3 regions of the Pseudomonas hormoni genome follow, and region 2 is predicted to be linked to each of the others. Evidence: predicted binding sites of a transcription regulator. Region 2 holds the regulator's gene; each other region holds the start of a gene.
The links. Region 2 encodes sigma-54, which starts transcription at its own class of promoters, with help from an activator protein. Its sites were predicted from a motif close to ANTGGCATNNANNTTGCTNT; they were not measured.

Region 1 (6,066 bases), 2.0 Mb from region 2:
GCGGTGGTTCGGAAGACCTGGGCACCGTGTCGTTCGCGCCGGGCTCAAGCGACCTGAGCAAGGAGGCCGAGGGTTCCTTGGTCAAGCTGTCCCAGGCCCTCAAGGAACGCCCGGCCCTGCGCCTGGAAATCGAAGGCACCGCTGCCGCCAAGAGCGATGGCCCGCTGATCGCCGAGCAACGCCTGGAACGGGAATACCAGTACAACTACTACAAAATGCTCCAGCGGCGCGGCGACAAGGTGCCGGCGCAAGCCTCGTTGCTGCAAGTACCGGACGGCGAGAAAGACCCGCTGCTGGAAGGCATCTACCGCACTCGCCTGAAAACCCAGCCGCCCGCCGAATGGAAGGATCTGGGCAAGGAAGAACGCACCGTGAAAATGCGCGCGGACGTGATCAAGTTCTGGAGTACCAGCGACGTGCTGTTGCGCCAACTCGGCCAGGATCGCGCCAGCAGCATCAAGGATTATCTGGTCGACAAGGGTCAGTTGGCCGATGAGCGCGTATATTTCATCGACGCCAGCCTCGGCGAACCGGAAAGTGACGGTAAGGTGGTGACACCACTGCATCTGGACGCCGAATGATGATCAGACAATTGCTGTTCGGCCTGGCGCTGGCACTGGCGGCCAGTCAGGCTTCGGCCGCCGATACCCTGCGCTGCGGCAGTCAGTTGGTCAGCGTCGGGGACAGGTCCAGCGAGGTGCTGCAGAAGTGCGGTGAACCGGTCAGCCGCGATCTGTTGGGCTACAAGCGCAGTGCCAATCGGCGGGAAGAATTCCAGGTCGAGGAATGGACCTACGGGCCTAGCGGCGGGATGTATCAGTACCTGCGGTTTGAAGGGAATCGGTTGAAGCAGATCACCAGCAAGCGCGGTAATTGAACCCAATACAAAACCAAAAGTGTGGGAGCGAGACCGGCAAGCCGGTCTCGCTCCCACACTTTTTGATTTTGCGGTGCCCACAATAGAACAGGCCCCAAACACGAATGTCCGGGGCCTGTAATGGCCACATCCTTGTGGCCGTCGCATGAACTCTCAAGTGGCGGCAGACGTATGACTCGGCTCGTCTACCGCGTCTTCTCCCGGTCCAGGCGAGAAGTCTTGCCTTACTCGGCTTTCAGGCCGTCAGCGGAGACCGCTTTGACGCCTTTGATTTTCTTGGTGATGGCCACAGCAGTGGCTTTCTGAGCGTCAGTCACCGCGACGGTAGACGACAGGGATACAACACCTTTGTTGGTTTCGACTTTGATGTCGGTACCAGGAATGCCTTTTTCGGTAACCAGGTCACTTTTGACTTTGGTGGTGATCCAGGTATCGGAGGTAGCTTCCTTGGCCTTGGTCACTTCTCCGGCAGCCAGGGTCATTGGCGCTTGGGTGACTTGGGTCTGTGCAAATGCAGCGTTGGCCATGGTCAGGGTCAGAGCGGTAGCAGCAGCGGCAGCGATAGCGAACTTCTTCATACGAGTAACTCCTGTTTTTCTAGAAAGTCTGCTGCGTGTCTTGTCAGCAGGGTTACCAGAGATATTGCGAACGCTGTGCCAACTTTTAGGTGGATGATAAATCCTTATAAATCAGTATGTTATGGAAAAGGCTAATTTTCGGAATCATGCAAAATGCATGACTTCGGAATTATGTACATGCAAGTTGCGGGTTTTAGCACAGGCCTAAGGCCATGAATTATTGGAAGTTTTCTCAATTACTCCAATTTGCCCCGAACGGCGAACAAAAAAAATGCCCCGCGTCGTGAAACGCGGGGCATGGAACAGACTTGGAATTCAGACGCCAGGGCAACCGTTAGGCGCGTACTCTTTGGGTACGGTCGATTTACAAGTCCAGCCACCGGCCAGCGCCCGCGAAAGCGTTATGGTCTTGCCGGCCACCTGACCGTTTGCATTGAGGATCGTGCAGCCAATACTGCCAACACCAGTAGTGATGGTGCCCGCCACCGCAATCGTGCAATTGCCTGTGGTCGCGCTAACGCCGAGCAGAGCGAGGGTGGGGGTGGTGCCTTGATTCATAATGTCTTCGTAGGGGACCTTCAATGCCGATATTTCAGCAAGACCGGCGGTGACCTTCGCCCGCGACTGATACTTCGAATACTGCGGCAGCGCAACCGACGCCAGAATCCCGATGATCGCCACCACGATCAACAGCTCGATCAGGGTAAAACCTTTTTGAGTATTCATAGACAAGCTCCATGCATGAGTCGAAATCTCATGATCTGAACTAGCCACAGCACAGCCCATGCCAAGCCCTTCGCCCCCAGTTATGGGGGCACGAGGCCAACACCAAGCCCTTTCCTACCCCCAGAATCCGCACTATCTGACACTTTTTGTCACCTGAGCAGCGCTGGTTAGGTTCCTCCGTTTGACTAGGCTATAAGTCATGAACTGTCTGAGTCCGGTATCCCAATGAATGACATCGCCCTTAGCGGTCTGGCCAAGCAATTGGTGCTGGCCGAACTGCTCACTGATAAAAGCGCGCAACAGGCGTATCAGCAGTCCCTTCGCAATCGCATCTCCCTGGTCACGTACCTGGTGCAGAACAAACTGGTGCAAAGCCGCCAGATTGCCGAGATCGCATCGGAACACTTTGGCATAGCCTTGCTGGACCTCAACTGCCTGAACAAGGAGGCCCAGCCCAAGGGACTGGTCAGCGAGAAACTGCTCCGTCAGCACCACGCCCTGCCCCTCTGGCGGCGCGGCAACAAGTTGTTCGTGGGCGTTTCCGACCCGACCAATCATCAAGCCATCAATGACATCCAGTTCAGCACCGGGCTGAATACCGAAGCCATCCTGGTGGAGGACGACAAGCTCAGCGACGCCATCGAGAAATTTTTCGACAGCCACAGTACCGGCCTGGAAGACATGGCCGACGTCGACCTCGATGGCGTCGACATCGATTCGATCGATGGCCACAACCAGGACGCCATCGCCGGGCAAGACGCCGACGACGCGCCGGTGGTGCGCTTTGTCCACAAGATGTTGCTCGACGCGATCAAGAGCGGCTCATCCGACCTGCACTTCGAACCCTACGAGAAAACCTACCGCGTGCGGATGCGCACCGACGGCATGCTGCGTGAAGTCGCCAAGCCACCGATTCAACTGGCCAACCGCATCGCTGCGCGCCTGAAAGTCATGGCCAGCCTCGACATCTCCGAGCGACGCAAACCGCAGGACGGGCGGATCAAGATGCGCCTGTCCAAGAGCAAGTCCATCGACTTCCGGGTCAATACCCTGCCGACCCTGTGGGGCGAGAAAGTGGTGATCCGGATCCTCGACCCGTCCAGCGCCCAAATGGGCATCGACGCCCTTGGCTACGAGTCGGACCAGAAAGATCTGTACATGGCCGCGTTGAAGCAGCCGCAAGGGATGATTCTGGTGACCGGCCCCACCGGTTCGGGCAAGACCGTGTCGCTCTATACCGGGCTGAATATTCTCAACACTGTGGACATCAATATCTCCACCGCCGAAGACCCGGTGGAGATCAACATGGAAGGCATCAACCAGGTCAACGTCAATCCCAAGCAAGGACTGGGTTTTGCCCAGGCACTGCGCTCGTTTTTGCGCCAGGACCCGGACGTGATCATGGTCGGCGAAATTCGCGATCTGGAAACCGCCGAAATTGCTATCAAGGCCGCCCAGACCGGGCACCTGGTGCTATCGACCCTGCACACCAACAGCGCGGCGGAAACCCTGACCCGCCTGCACAACATGGGGATTCAGGGATTCAACATCGCCACTTCGGTCAGCCTGATCATCGCCCAGCGCCTGGCGCGCAAACTGTGCAGCCATTGCAAGAAACCCATCGATATTCCCCGCGAGGCATTGATCAAGGAAGGCTTCCCCGAGGAACGCATTGGCTCGTTCACGATCTATGAACCGGTCGGTTGCGACCAGTGCAATGTTGGCTACAAGGGGCGCGTGGGGATTTATGAAGTGGTGAAGAACACACCAGACCTGCAACGACTGATCATGGCCGAAGGCAATTCGCTGGAAATCGATATCCAGATGCGCAAGGACGGCTTCAACGATCTGCGTACTTCCGGGCTGATCAAGGCCATGCAGGGCATCACCAGCCTTGAAGAAATCAACCGGGTCACCAAGGACTGAACATGGCGGTCAAAGCAGCGAAAATCAGTGTGTACGCCTGGGAAGGCACCGATAAAAAAGGCACGAAAATGACCGGCGAACTCACCGGTCAGAACCCGGCGTTGATCAAGGCGCAATTGCGCAAGCAAGGCATCAACCCCGGTAAGGTGCGCAAGAAATCCGCATCGATTCTCAGCCTCGGCCAACGCATCAAGGCGCATGACATTGCCCTGTTCACCCGGCAGATGGCGACCATGATGAAAGCCGGTGTGCCGCTGTTGCAGTCGTTCGACATCATTGGCGAAGGCTTCGATAACCCGGCCATGCGTAAACTGGTGGACGAAGTGAAACAGGAGGTCGCGGCGGGTAACAGCTTCGCCGCGGCCCTGCGCAAAAAGCCCCAGTATTTCGACGAGCTCTATTGCAACCTGGTGGATGCCGGCGAGCAGGCCGGCGCGCTGGACACCCTGCTGGAGCGCGTCGCGACCTACAAGGAAAAGAGCGAAAGCCTCAAGGCCAAAATCAAGAAAGCCATGACTTATCCGCTGGCCGTGGTGATCGTCGCGATCATCGTCACCGGGATTCTGCTGATCAAGGTGGTGCCGCAGTTCAAGTCGGTGTTTGAAGGTTTTGGTGCCCAACTGCCTGCGTTCACGTTGATGGTCATCAGCCTGTCGCAGTTCCTGCAGGATTGGTGGTGGTTGATGCTTGGCGTGCTGATCCCTGTGATATTCGGTGTGCGCCACGCCTTCAAGAAATCTCAGGGCTTTCGGGACTGGACAGACACCTGGCTGCTGAAACTGCCGCTGGTTGGCGCGTTGATGTACAAATCCGCCGTGGCCCGTTACGCCCGTACACTGTCGACCACCTTCGCCGCCGGCGTCCCGCTTGTGGAGGCGCTGGAGTCAGTGGCGGGCGCGACCGGCAACATCGTGTTCAAGCGTGCGGTGCTGCGCATCAAGCAGGATGTGTCGACGGGGATGCAGCTGAACTTCTCCATGCGCACCTCCGGCGTCTTTCCGAACATGGCGATTCAGATGACGGCCATTGGCGAAGAGTCCGGCGCACTGGACGACATGCTCGACAAGGTCGCCAGTTTCTATGAGGCCGAGGTCGACAACATGGTCGATAACCTCACCAGCCTGATGGAACCGTTCATCATGGTGGTGCTGGGTGTTATCGTCGGCGGCCTGGTGGTTGCGATGTACCTGCCCATCTTCCAACTCGGCAATGCGATCTGACATGCCCTTGAACGAAATCCTGACCGTGTACCCGTTGGCGTTTGTCGTCATTGCACTGACGGTCGGCTTGCTGGTCGGCAGCTTCCTCAACGTGGTGATCTGGCGCCTGCCGAAAATGCTCGCGCGCGAGTGGCGACTGCAGGCCTACGACATTCTGGGCCTGCCGGGCGATACGCCGCAGCCGACCTATAACCTGATGCTGCCCCACTCCCAGTGCCCGCACTGTGGGCACAGGATCCGCGCTTGGGAAAACATTCCGGTGCTCAGTTATGTGTTTTTACGTGGGCGATGCTCGAGTTGCGCAACGCCCATCAGCAAACGCTATCCATTGACCGAACTGGCCTGCGGCCTGCTGTCAGCGTTCATCGCCTGGCATTTCGGTTTCGGTTGGCAGGCCGTGATGGTGCTGATGTTGAGTTGGGGTTTGTTGGCCATGAGCCTGATCGACGCCGAGCATCAACTGTTGCCGGATGTACTGGTGCTGCCGCTGCTGTGGCTGGGATTGATCGTCAACAGCTTCGAGTTGTTCGTGCCATTGACTGAGGCACTGTGGGGCGCAATTGCGGGCTACATGGCGCTGTGGTCGGTGTTCTGGCTGTTCAAGCTGATCACCGGCAAGGATGGCATCGGCCACGGCGATTTCAAGCTGTTGGCCATGCTGGGCGCCTGGGGTGGCTGGCAGATTTTGCCGCTGACCCTTTTGTTGTCATCTCTGGTCGGAGCCGTTATCGGCGTTATT
Region 2 (6,066 bases):
ATCAAGATGTTGATGGCAGCCGGCGTACAGACCGCTATCATCAGCGGCCGCAAGACCCCGGTGGTCGAGCGACGGGCGAAGAACCTCGGCATTCCCCACCTGTATCAGGGCCGCGAAGATAAACTGGTGGTGCTGGACGAACTTCTCGCCCAACTCAATCTAAGCTATGAGCAAGTCGCCTACCTCGGTGACGACCTGCCAGACCTGCCGGTGATTCGCCGCGTTGGCCTGGGCATGGCGGTGGCCAATGCCGCCAGCTTCGTGCGTGAACACGCCCATGGCATCACCCAGGCCCGTGGTGGCGAGGGTGCCGCCCGCGAATTCTGCGAATTGATCCTGCGCGCCCAGGGCCGCCTCGATGCGGCCAACGCTGCGTACCTGTGAGCCAACTATGCTGAGCAAGAAATTTCGCAACATCCTGATGTTCAGTTGCATCGCAGCGATTTTTGCGGCGGTCGGCTACTGGAACATCAGCCCGGAACGCTTCCTCGACCAGCCGGTGGCAAAGGTCGATGAAAGCGCGATCGACTATTACGCACTCAACGCCCACAGCGTGCAGTACCTGCCAGACGGCAAGCTGCAGTACGAAATGACGTCCGACAAGGTTGAACACCTGAAGGCGACCGAAGTGACGCTGCTGACCAACCCGGACCTGAACCTGTTCCGCGGCACCCAATTCCCCTGGCACGTCCAGAGCGAACACGGCGAAGTCAATTCGGATGGCACCCAGGTCGAGCTGATCGACTCGGTGCGCATCACGCGTTTCGACGAGAAAAACCGCAAGACCCTGATTACCACCACCCGCATGACAGTGTTCCCGCAACAGCAATATGCGCAGACCGATCAACCCGTTAGAATCGACGGCGCTGGTGGTGTCTCGACTGGCAAGGGAATGAAAGCGTATTTGAAAGAAAGCAGGATACACCTGCTATCGAACGTAAGAGGACAGTATGAGGCTCGTTAAAACTCTCCCTATTTTGCTCGGTCTGGGCGCAGCACTGGGAAGCGTGAGCGCCTGGGCTCTGCCGAACGATCAACAGCAGCCTATCCGCATCCAGGCCGACGATGCCCAGCTGGACGACAAGAATGGTATTGCCACCTACAAAGGTGACGTGATCATTACCCAGGGTTCGATGATCGTTAAAGGCAATACTGTGACCATCACTCGAACTGCTGCGGGCGACATTGACGTGGTGACTTCGGTGGGCAACCTGGCCTACTTCGAGCAGCTGCAGACCGCTGGCGACACCAAGCCGGTTCAGGGCTACGGAGTCACCATCCAATACCACGCCTCGCAAGACCGCGTCGTGCTGATCGATCGCGCCAAAGTCATCGACAAGGACGGCAACGTTACCCAAGGCGAGAAAATCGTCTACGACACCAACAAAAAGCTCGCCAGCGCCGGCCGTGCCACAGGCACCAACGTGACCGAGTCGCGTCCGCGCATCGACATGGTGATCCAGCCGAAAAAGAAAACCGAAGAGCAAAAGGCCCCGTAATGGCAACTCTGAAAGCTCAGCATCTGGCCAAGAGCTACAAGAGCCGTCAGGTCGTGCGCGACGTCAGCCTGTCCATCGACAGCGGTCAGATCGTCGGCCTGCTTGGTCCTAACGGCGCCGGCAAGACCACCTGCTTCTACATGATCGTCGGCCTGGTTCAGGCCGATCAGGGTCGCGTCCTGATCGACGATCTGGACGTCAGCCACCAGCCGATGCACGGTCGTGCGAAGGCCGGTATCGGCTATCTTCCGCAAGAAGCGTCGATCTTCCGCAAACTCTCGGTCGCCGACAACATCATGGCGATCCTCGAGACCCGCAAGGAACTCGACAAGGCCGATCGTCGCAAAGAGCTGGAAAGCCTGCTGCAGGAATTCCACATCAGCCACATCCGCGACAACCTCGGCATGAGCCTGTCCGGTGGCGAACGCCGCCGTGTGGAAATCGCCCGGGCACTGGCAACCAACCCGAAATTCATCCTCCTCGACGAACCCTTCGCCGGTGTAGACCCGATTTCGGTGGGCGATATCAAGCAGATTATCTACCACCTCAAGGCCAAGGGCATTGGCGTGCTGATCACCGATCACAACGTCCGTGAAACCCTGGATATCTGCGAAACCGCCTACATCGTCAACGATGGCCAGCTGATCGCCGAAGGTGACTCTGCCACGATCCTGGCCAATGACCTCGTGAAAGAAGTTTATCTGGGCCATGAGTTCCGCCTGTAAGCGCTGAGGTGTCTGGCTGGTTGTCCGAGCGTTTGTCTCGATAAAAAATCAATACTTTTTTATTGTTACAGCGCTCTAGGCAAACGCTGCAGTTTCGGGCATATAATTTGCTTATGTTTGGCGCTTCGGCGCCCTGTAGTGGATGGCGCATGTGCGCCGGCGAATAAGGTGTTTAGCCCCTGCCATGAAACCATCGCTAGTCTTGAGAATGGGCCAGCAGCTGACGATGACACCGCAGCTGCAACAGGCCATCCGCCTGCTCCAATTGTCGACCCTGGACCTGCAACAGGAAATCCAGGAGGCCCTGGAGTCCAATCCGATGCTCGAACGCCAGGAAGAAGGCGACGACTTCGATAACGCCGACCCCTTGGCCGACAAAGCCGAACAGCAACCCAACGCCGACGTCTCAGAACCCTCCTACCAGGAAACCGCCCCGACGGTGGACAACCTCGATGAGGGCGACTGGAACGAGCGCATTCCCAACGAACTGCCCGTCGACACTGCATGGGAAGACGTCTACCAGACCAGCGCCAGCAGCCTGCCGAGCAACGATGACGACGAGTGGGATTTCACCACCCGCACATCGGCCGGTGAAAGTCTGCAAAGCCATCTGTTATGGCAACTGAACCTGGCGCCAATGTCCGACACCGATCGCCTGATCGCCGTGACCCTGATCGATTGCATCAACAATCAGGGCTACCTGGACGAAACTCTCGAGGAAATCCTCGAAGCCTTCGATCCGGAACTCGACATCGAACTGGACGAGATCGAAGCCGTCCTGCATCGCATCCAGCAATTCGAACCGGCGGGCATCGGCGCCCGCAACCTCGGCGAATGCCTGCTGCTGCAATTGCGCCAGCTGCCCGCCAAGACACCCTGGCTGGCCGAGGCCAAGCGCCTGGTCACCGACTACATCGACTTGCTCGGCAGCCGCGACTACAGCCAGCTGATGCGCCGCATGAAGCTCAAGGAAGATGAACTGCGCCAGGTCATCGAACTGGTACAGAGCCTCAACCCACGCCCTGGCTCGCAGATCGAGTCCAGTGAAGCCGAATACGTCGTTCCCGACGTGATCGTGCGCAAGGACAACGAGCGCTGGCTGGTAGAACTGAATCAGGAATCGGTACCGCGGCTGCGGGTCAACGCCCAATACGCCGGTTTCGTGCGCCGCGCCGACACCAGCGCCGACAACACCTTCATGCGCAATCAGTTGCAAGAGGCTCGCTGGTTCATCAAGAGCCTGCAAAGCCGTAACGAAACCCTGATGAAAGTTGCCACCCAGATCGTCGAGCATCAACGCGGTTTTCTGGAATACGGCGACGAAGCGATGAAACCGTTGGTGCTGCATGACATCGCCGAAGCGGTGGGCATGCACGAATCAACGATTTCCCGGGTGACCACGCAAAAATTCATGCATACCCCTCGGGGCATATATGAGCTGAAATACTTTTTCTCCAGCCATGTCAGCACCTCCGAAGGCGGCGAATGCTCGTCCACGGCGATCCGCGCGATCATCAAAAAACTGGTTGCTGCGGAAAATCAGAAAAAGCCGTTGAGTGACAGCAAGATCGCTGGTTTACTGGAGGCACAAGGCATTCAGGTGGCTCGCCGCACCGTCGCCAAGTACCGCGAATCCCTCGGGATCGCGCCTTCGAGCGAACGCAAGCGGTTGATGTAGAGCCACGCCACAGCGTTCCAGTGGTAGATCATCTGATCTACCGCTTTATGCACTGGCAACGAAGGAGAAGCTGTATGCAAGTCAACATCAGTGGACACCAACTGGAAGTGACCGAACCTCTTCGCACCTACATCGGCGAAAAACTCGAACGATTAGAGCGGCATTTCGACAAGATCACCAACGTGCAAGTCACGATGACGGTCGAGAAGCTGAAGCAGAAAATCGAAGCCACGCTGCATATTCCCGGCAATGAAGTGGTCGCAAACGCGGAACATACCGACATGTACGCGGCGATCGACGCGCTGACCGACAAGCTGGATAAACAACTCAAAAAGCATAAGGAAAAGACCCAAAGCCTCCTCCAGGGCGCGACCGGTCGTTAACACTCCCAACCCATGATCCGACTTGAAAGCATCCTGACCCCCGGCCGTTCCCTCGTGAACGTGCCGGGCGGCAGCAAAAAGAAAGCCCTCGAGCAAATTGCCAATCTGATCGCCCGCGAAGTGCCGGCTCTGGAGATGCAAGATGTCTTCGAGGCTTTGATTGCCCGTGAAAAACTTGGCTCGACCGGTTTTGGTAACGGCATCGCTATCCCCCACTGTCGGCTGAAAGGTTGCACCTCGCCCATCAGTGCCTTGATGCACCTGGACGCTCCCATCGATTTTGACGCCATCGACGGCGCCCCGGTTGACCTGCTGTTCGTTCTGCTGGTCCCGGAAGCGGCTACCGATGCGCACCTTGAATTGCTCCGCCAGATCGCAAGCATGCTTGATCGCAAGGAAGTCCGTGATCGCCTGCGTAGCGCCGCGAGCAATGAAGCCTTGTATCAGGTTGTCCTGGACGAGCAAAACGGGCACTAATCATGCGCTTGATCATCGTCAGTGGCCGTTCCGGCTCAGGTAAAAGTACCGCACTCGATGTTCTCGAGGACAACGGCTATTACTGCATCGACAACCTGCCCGCCGGGTTGCTGCCGGAACTGGCCGAACGTGCGTTGATTCATACTGAGCTCGCGCAGCCGCTGGTTGCCGTCTCCATCGACGCACGCAACTTGCCGAGTCACCTGACCCGTTTTCCGGAACTGCTCGCAGAAGTCCGCAGCCGGCATATCCAGTGCGATGTCCTGTATCTGGATGCCGACGAAGAAACCTTGCTCAAGCGCTTTTCGGAAACCCGCCGTCGTCACCCGCTAAGCAGCGCCAATCGCTCGCTGGCCGAGGCGATCAACGATGAAACCAGCCTGCTCGGGCCAATTGCCGACCTCGCCGATCTCAAGGTCAACACCACGAACCTGAACCTGTATCAGCTGCGCGATACCATCAAGTTGCGCCTGCTGAACCAGCCCGAACCCGGCACTGCGTTCCTGGTGGAGTCTTTTGGATTCAAGCGCGGCATGCCAGTGGACGCCGATCTGGTGTTCGACGTGCGCTGCCTGCCGAACCCCTATTGGAAGCCGGAGCTACGCGATCAGTCCGGGCTTGATCTACCGGTTGCCGAGTACCTGGCGGCCCAGCCGGACGTCGAGGAGATGTTCCAGGACATCTCCACGTACCTGCTCAAATGGCTGCCCCGCTTTGCCGCCAGCAACCGTGCTTATGTCACCATTGCCATTGGCTGCACAGGCGGGCATCACCGCTCCGTCTACCTGACCGAACGTCTGGGTCAGGCCCTGCAAAAATCCCTGAAGAACGTCCAGGTCCGCCACCGCGACCTCAGCTAAAGGATTCACATCGCGATGCCTGCTCTGGAAATCGAAATCATCAACAAGCTGGGCCTGCATGCCCGCGCTTCTGCCAAATTCGTCGGCGTGGCCGGTCAGTTCCCTTGCCAGATCAGAGCCGGGCGCACGCCGCAGTCCATGGTCGACGGCAAAAGCATCATGGCCATGATGATGCTGGCTGCCGGCAAAGGCACCAAAATCCATCTGAGTACGGAAGGTGAGCAGGAACAGGAAGCGATGGATGCGCTGGTGGCGTTGATCAACAACTTCTTCGACGAAGGCGAATAACCTCATCCCGGCGAGCGGGCGCCTGTGGCGAGGGAGCTTGCTCCCGCTGGGCTGCGAAGCGGCCCTGAAACCTGCCATCGCAACATTTCAGATATACCGCATCCGCTGATTTCACGACTGCTGCGCAGCCGGGCGGGAGCAAGCTCCCTCGCCCAC
Region 3 (6,066 bases), 2.6 Mb from region 2:
TTCTTCAGGAAAGGGTGCCTACATAGACACTTCCACCTGGCCCGGCGCAGTGACTTGCGCCTTGATGACCCGCTTGGAGTTGAGGTTTTTCACGCGAATCTGCTCGCTCATACCGCCGTTGGACAGCGCTTCGCCGGGCATTCGCACGCTGAGCGTACCACTGTGGGCGGTAATGACCACCTGATCACCCTTGCGAATGACTTCCGCCTGTTCGAGGTGAACGAGGGTAATCACCTGATCGGCGACCATTGGTCGGGTAAGTCGCTGGCCGATCGCCTGTTCGAGGGTCGTCAGGTAACCCTGGTTGATCAGGCTGATATCACGTTCGCGCAGGAGCACGTCAGCGGGCTCGACAATGTCGGCGCGGCGCAGGGGGCGGGTGGTGGTCACGACGTCGCGAAACAGGCGGACTTGAGCGGGTACGAACACCGTCCAGGGGGAGGTTCCCTCGCAGCGAACCTTGACCGTGACCCGGCCCAATGGCTTGGCCGGGCTCTCGAGGCTGGCTGTCAATTCCTTGTCGCACATGGGCATGCGCAGTCGCGGATCGAGCTGGTTGACCTGGATTTCGTAGCGACCTTCCGTTTGACTGGTCGCCAGATAGTCTTCTACGGTGAATTCAAGAAAGCCCTGGGTGACGCCGATAAGCATGTCAGGCAAGGTAACCGCGTCAGCAAGGGCAGGGCTGCCAGCGTTGAACAGGCAAACGGCCGACATCGCCCAGAGCAGTCTGCGGAAGGGTGATGTCAGGCGTCGGAAAAATGTCGGTTCTGTGTTCATAAGAGTTAAAAAGCAAGCGCCGTGCCGTTTAGTGATGAATGTGCGTCGCAACACACTTAGCGTTGGTGTAGGAGTCTGGGCATGGCTGGTGTAATGGATTCGGTAAACCAGCGCACGCAACTGGTAGGGCAGAATCGCCTGGAGCTGTTGTTGTTCCGTCTCGACGGCCAGCAGCTGTACGGGATCAACGTGTTCAAGGTTCGCGAGGTGCTGCAATGCCCCAAGCTGACCTTGATGCCCAAGTCCAGTCCTGTCGTGTGCGGTGTGGCAAATATCCGGGGGGCGACCATTCCGATCCTTGATCTGGCAATGGCGACCGGTTCCGGGGCGCTGAAAGATCAAAGCAATCCCTTCGTGATCATCACGGAATACAACACCAAGACCCAGGGTTTCCTGGTGCGCTCGGTGGAACGCATCGTCAACATGAACTGGGAGGAGATTCATCCGCCTCCCAAGGGCACCGGACGCGATCATTACCTGACGGCTGTGACTCGGGTCGACAATCAGTTAGTCGAAATCATCGACGTCGAGAAGGTCCTGGCAGAAGTGGCGCCGACACCGGAAGCGATTTCCGTCGGTGTGGTCGATGTCGAGACCCAGCACAAGGCGCTGTCGCTGCGGGTGCTGACGGTCGATGACTCGTCGGTGGCGCGCAAGCAGGTCACGCGTTGCCTGCAGACGGTCGGTGTCGAAGTGGTGGCGTTGAACGACGGACGGCAAGCGCTGGATTACCTGCGCAAGCTGGTCGACGAGGGCAAGAAGCCGGAAGAAGAGTTCCTGATGATGATTTCCGACATCGAGATGCCGGAGATGGACGGGTACACCCTGACGGCCGAGATCCGCAACGACCCTCGCATGCAAAAGCTTCATATCATCCTGCATACTTCGTTGTCGGGTGTGTTCAATCAGGCGATGGTCAAGAAAGTCGGTGCCGATGACTTCCTGGCCAAGTTCCGTCCTGATGACCTGGCATCCCGGGTAGTTGACCGGATCAAAGCAGCAGACATCAGCTAGGGGCCTTCTGCCCTTGGTGGTTAATACGATTTAAGAGGCGGCATCTTTGTCTACGGGTAATTTGGATTTCGAACAGTTCCGGGTCTTCCTGGAAAAAGCCTGTGGCATTTTGCTCGGTGAAAACAAGCAGTACCTGGTCTCGAGCCGTCTCAACAAACTGATGGAACAGCAAGGCATCAAGTCCCTGGGTGAGCTGGTCCAGCGCATTCAGACCCAGCCTCGCAGCGGTTTGCGCGAGATGGTGGTCGATGCCATGACGACCAACGAAACCCTGTGGTTTCGTGACACCTATCCGTTTGAAGTCTTGAAGAACAAGGTACTGCCCGAAGCAATCAAGGCAGCTCCCGGCCAGCGTCTGCGGATCTGGTCGGCGGCGTGCTCGTCGGGGCAGGAACCGTATTCGCTGTCGATGTCCATCGACGAGTTCGAGCGGGTCAACATGGGCCAGTTGAAGATGGGCGTGCAGATCGTCGCCACTGATTTGTCCGGCACCATGCTGACCAACTGCAAGACCGGCGAGTACGACAGCCTGGCCATCGGTCGCGGTCTGTCGCCCGAGCGCCTGCAGCGTTACTTCGACCCGAAAGGGCCGGGACGCTGGGCGATCAAGGCGCCGATCAAGAGCCGGGTGGAGTTTCGCTCGTTCAACCTGCTGGACAGCTACGCGAGTCTCGGCAAGTTCGACATCGTGTTCTGCCGCAACGTACTGATCTACTTCTCCGCCGAGGTGAAGAAGGACATTCTGTTGCGCATCCACAGCACGCTGAAGCCGGGCGGTTATCTGTTCCTCGGCGCGTCCGAAGCGCTGAACGGTTTGCCGGACCATTACCAGATGGTCCAGTGCAGCCCGGGGATTATTTACCAGGCGAAGTGATTGATCGGCGGCATCAGAAAACGGGAGTCCTCAGAGGCTCCCGTTTTTTTATGCTTGATGATTTCCCACGAGCGCCGCAACTCCTGTAGGAGCGAGGCTTGCCCGCGAAGGCGGTGGGTCAGGCAATGATGATGCCGTCAGACACACCGCCTTCGCGGGCAAGCCTCGCTCCTACAGTTGATCGGTGTTGCCCGTGAGAAAGCGGCAGAAAAGCGGCAGACGGCGGAAACCCGTTGCCGCTTTTCTGGCATTGCCGCCTTGCCCCTGCCCGCAAAGCCCCGGTTTATGGGGTTTTTTGAATTGGCACGCCGCTTGCTATGTTCATCGTACGAAAAATCAGGTCACCCGAAGGTTTCCCGACATGAGCATCAGCTTCGATAAAGCGCTCGGTATCCACGAACAAGCCCTGGGCTTCCGCGCTCAGCGTGCCGAAGTCCTGGCCAACAACATCGCCAACGCCGACACCCCGAACTACAAGGCTCGGGATCTGGACTTCTCGAAAGTGCTCGCCGAGCAGAGCGAGAAAACCAAGAACGGCACCTTTGCCTTGAACATGACCAACAACCGTCATATCGAAGCCGAAGGCCTGGGCAATGGCGACGAGTCGCTGCTGTATCGCACGCCGATGCAACCGTCGATCGACCAGAACACCGTGGACGCTCAGCTGGAACAGTCGAACTACGCGGAAAACGCGGTCAACTTCCAGGCCAGCTTCACCCTGCTCAACAGCAAATTCAAAGGGTTGATTTCAGCCCTGCGTGGAGAGTAAGTCATGTCTCTAGCCAGTGTTTTCAACATTGCCGGTAGCGGCATGAGTGCGCAAACCACGCGCTTGAACACCGTTGCCTCGAACATCGCCAACGCCGAAACCGTCTCGTCGAGCATCGACCAGACCTACCGCGCCCGTCACCCGGTGTTCGCCACCATGTTCCAGGGTGGCCAGAGCGGCGGCAGCGATTCGCTGTTCCAGAACCAGGACGCTGCAGGCCAGGGCGTGCAAGTGCTGGGCGTTGTGGAAGACCAGAGCAATCTGGAAGCCCGCTACGAACCGAACCATCCGGCGGCCGATGCCAAGGGCTACGTCTACTACCCGAACGTCAACGTGGTGGAAGAAATGGCCGACATGATTTCCGCGAGTCGTTCGTTCCAGACCAACGCCGAAATGATGAACACCGCCAAAACCATGATGCAGAAGGTCCTGACCCTCGGTCAGTGATAAGGGGCGACTCAGATGAGTGTTACCGATACCACCAGCGGCCTTAGCCTCAAAGACATCCTGGCCAACTCTTCGATCAAGACCAGCACCAGTGCCGATGGCCTGGCGTCCGCGACGAACAGCGCCACCGGCAAAAAGGCCCTGGGCAAAGACGCGTTCATGCAACTGCTGGTGACACAGCTGAAGAACCAGAACCCGCTGGAGCCACAGGACAACGGCGAGTTCGTTGCCCAGTTGGCGCAGTTCAGCAGCCTGGAAGGCATCACCACGCTCAACACCACCGTGAGTGGCCTGGCCAGCAACTACAACTCGTCCCAGGCCTTGCAGGCTTCGTCGCTGGTCGGGCGTTCGGTCATTGCCCCGGGCGACAAGGCCGTGGTCGATACCTCCAAGAGTTTCAACGGCACCATTGCCGTACCGGCGTCGGTGGACCCGGTCAAGGTCAAGATCACTGATGCCGATGGCAAGGTTGTCCGCACCATCGACCTGGGCAGCCAGAAAGCCGGTACTTCCAGTTTCATCTGGGATGGCAAGAACGATGCAGGCGAGGTGGCCAAGGCGGGTACCTATACCTTTGGTGCTACTGCGACCTACGACGGCAAGGCGACCTCGCTGGTGACGTACCTGCCGGCAACCGTCAACAGCGTGACCATCAGCCAGACCGGCGGTGAGTTGATGCTCAACCTCGCCGGGCTGGGCAGCATTGCCCTGTCCAAAGTACAAACCATTGGTATGTAGAGCCGACTAACACGGCACAAAGGAGTGGAATATGTCTTTCAATATCGGCCTTAGCGGTCTCTATGCAGCCAACAAACAACTGGACGTGACCGGCAACAACATCGCCAACGTCGCGACCACCGGTTTCAAATCGTCCCGTGCGGAATTCGAAGACGTTTACTCGGCCACCAAGCTGGGTTCCGGCAGCAAAGTCGTCGGTAACGGCGTGCGCCTGGCCAACGTTTCCCAGCAGTTCACCCAGGGTGACGTCAACAACACCGGCAACGTGCTGGACATGGGCATCAACGGATCCGGCTTCTTCGTGCTGAACGACAATGGCTCGCTGTCCTACACCCGTGCCGGTACCTTCAAGGTCGACAAGGACGGTTACGTCACCAATAGCGATGGCTCTGCGCGTCTGCAGGGTTATGGCGTGGATGCCAATGGCAAGATCCTCAATGGCGTTTTGACTGACCTGCGCATTGACACGTCGAACCTGGCGCCGAAAACCACCACCACGGTTTCGTCGACGATCAACCTGAAATCCACGGAATTGGATATCAACCAGGTTGCCAACCCGTTCGACCCGAGCAAGCAAGGGTCCTTCACCAAGCAGTTCAGCACCCCGATTTACGATACTCAGGGTAACCAGCACATCATGGATCAATTCATGGTCAAGACTGGTGCGAACACCTGGAAAACCTACACCCTGATCGATGGTCGCAACCCGAATGGCACCGACCCTAGTCCTACCGCGATTCCGGCGAACCCGCCGGTCGCCTCGACGATGGTGTTCGACACCTCGGGCAATCTGGTTTCGGTGACCACTCCGGCCGTTCCATTGCCTATCGTCAGCCCTGACCTGAAGGTCACTGGCTGGATTCCCGGCACCGTGACCAACGGTGTGTGGGCAGCCAACGGCGCCGCCGCCGACCCGGGCGGTGTGACCATCTCCATGGCCAAAACCACACAGTACAACGCCGACACCGCGCGTTCGATTCCTGCGCAGAACGGTTACGCCACGGGCCAGATCACCAACCTGACCATCGACACCAGCGGTATCATGCTGGCCAACTTCAGCAACAGCCAGACCAAGGCCATCGGCCAGATTTCGCTCGCCAGCTTCACTAACGAGCAAGGTCTGCAGCCTGTAGGCGGCACCAGCTGGAAAGAAACCTACGCGTCGGGTATCCCGGGCTACGATGCGCCGAACACCGGTACCTTGGGCGAGATCCACTCCAACTCTCTGGAAGAGTCCAACGTCAACCTGACCAGCGAACTGGTCGACCTGATCAAGGCGCAGAGCAACTACCAGGCGAACGCCAAGACCATCTCGACTCAAAGCACCATCATGCAGACCATCATTCAGATGACCTGATGTTGGTTGGCTGATTGCTGCACAAAGAACCCCTCGCAAGAGGGGTTTTTTTATGGTCGGGATTTTTCTCTGGGGCTTGGGTTGTTT

Region 1: a site for sigma-54 is predicted at 2,228-2,247, ahead of KJF94_RS22125 (pilin). Genes of this name have one in related genera too.
Region 3: a site for sigma-54 is predicted at 2,968-2,987, ahead of flgB (flagellar basal body rod protein FlgB). Genes of this name have one in related genera too.

Annotation. Positions count from the first base shown of each region.
Region 1 covers NZ_CP075566.1:4,754,120-4,760,185, forward strand. The annotation lists gene KJF94_RS22110 (DUF748 domain-containing protein) at 1-581, shown strand, start outside; gene KJF94_RS22115 (DUF2845 domain-containing protein) at 581-877, shown strand; gene KJF94_RS22120 (BON domain-containing protein) at 1,102-1,455, opposite strand; gene KJF94_RS22125 (pilin) at 1,771-2,181, opposite strand; gene pilB (type IV-A pilus assembly ATPase PilB) at 2,407-4,107, shown strand; gene KJF94_RS22135 (type II secretion system F family protein) at 4,110-5,327, shown strand; gene KJF94_RS22140 (prepilin peptidase) at 5,329-6,066, shown strand, end outside.
Region 2 covers NZ_CP075566.1:253,073-259,138, reverse strand. The annotation lists gene KJF94_RS01125 (KdsC family phosphatase) at 1-384, shown strand, start outside; gene lptC (LPS export ABC transporter periplasmic protein LptC) at 392-964, shown strand; gene lptA (lipopolysaccharide transport periplasmic protein LptA) at 951-1,499, shown strand; gene lptB (LPS export ABC transporter ATP-binding protein) at 1,499-2,224, shown strand; gene KJF94_RS01105 (RNA polymerase factor sigma-54) at 2,409-3,902, shown strand; gene hpf (ribosome hibernation-promoting factor, HPF/YfiA family) at 3,977-4,285, shown strand; gene ptsN (PTS IIA-like nitrogen regulatory protein PtsN) at 4,298-4,762, shown strand; gene rapZ (RNase adapter RapZ) at 4,765-5,622, shown strand; gene KJF94_RS01085 (HPr family phosphocarrier protein) at 5,638-5,910, shown strand.
Region 3 covers NZ_CP075566.1:4,151,350-4,157,415, reverse strand. The annotation lists gene flgA (flagellar basal body P-ring formation chaperone FlgA) at 19-780, opposite strand; gene KJF94_RS19350 (chemotaxis protein CheV) at 862-1,794, shown strand; gene cheR (protein-glutamate O-methyltransferase CheR) at 1,841-2,668, shown strand; gene flgB (flagellar basal body rod protein FlgB) at 3,030-3,437, shown strand; gene flgC (flagellar basal body rod protein FlgC) at 3,441-3,884, shown strand; gene flgD (flagellar hook assembly protein FlgD) at 3,900-4,622, shown strand; gene flgE (flagellar hook protein FlgE) at 4,654-5,979, shown strand.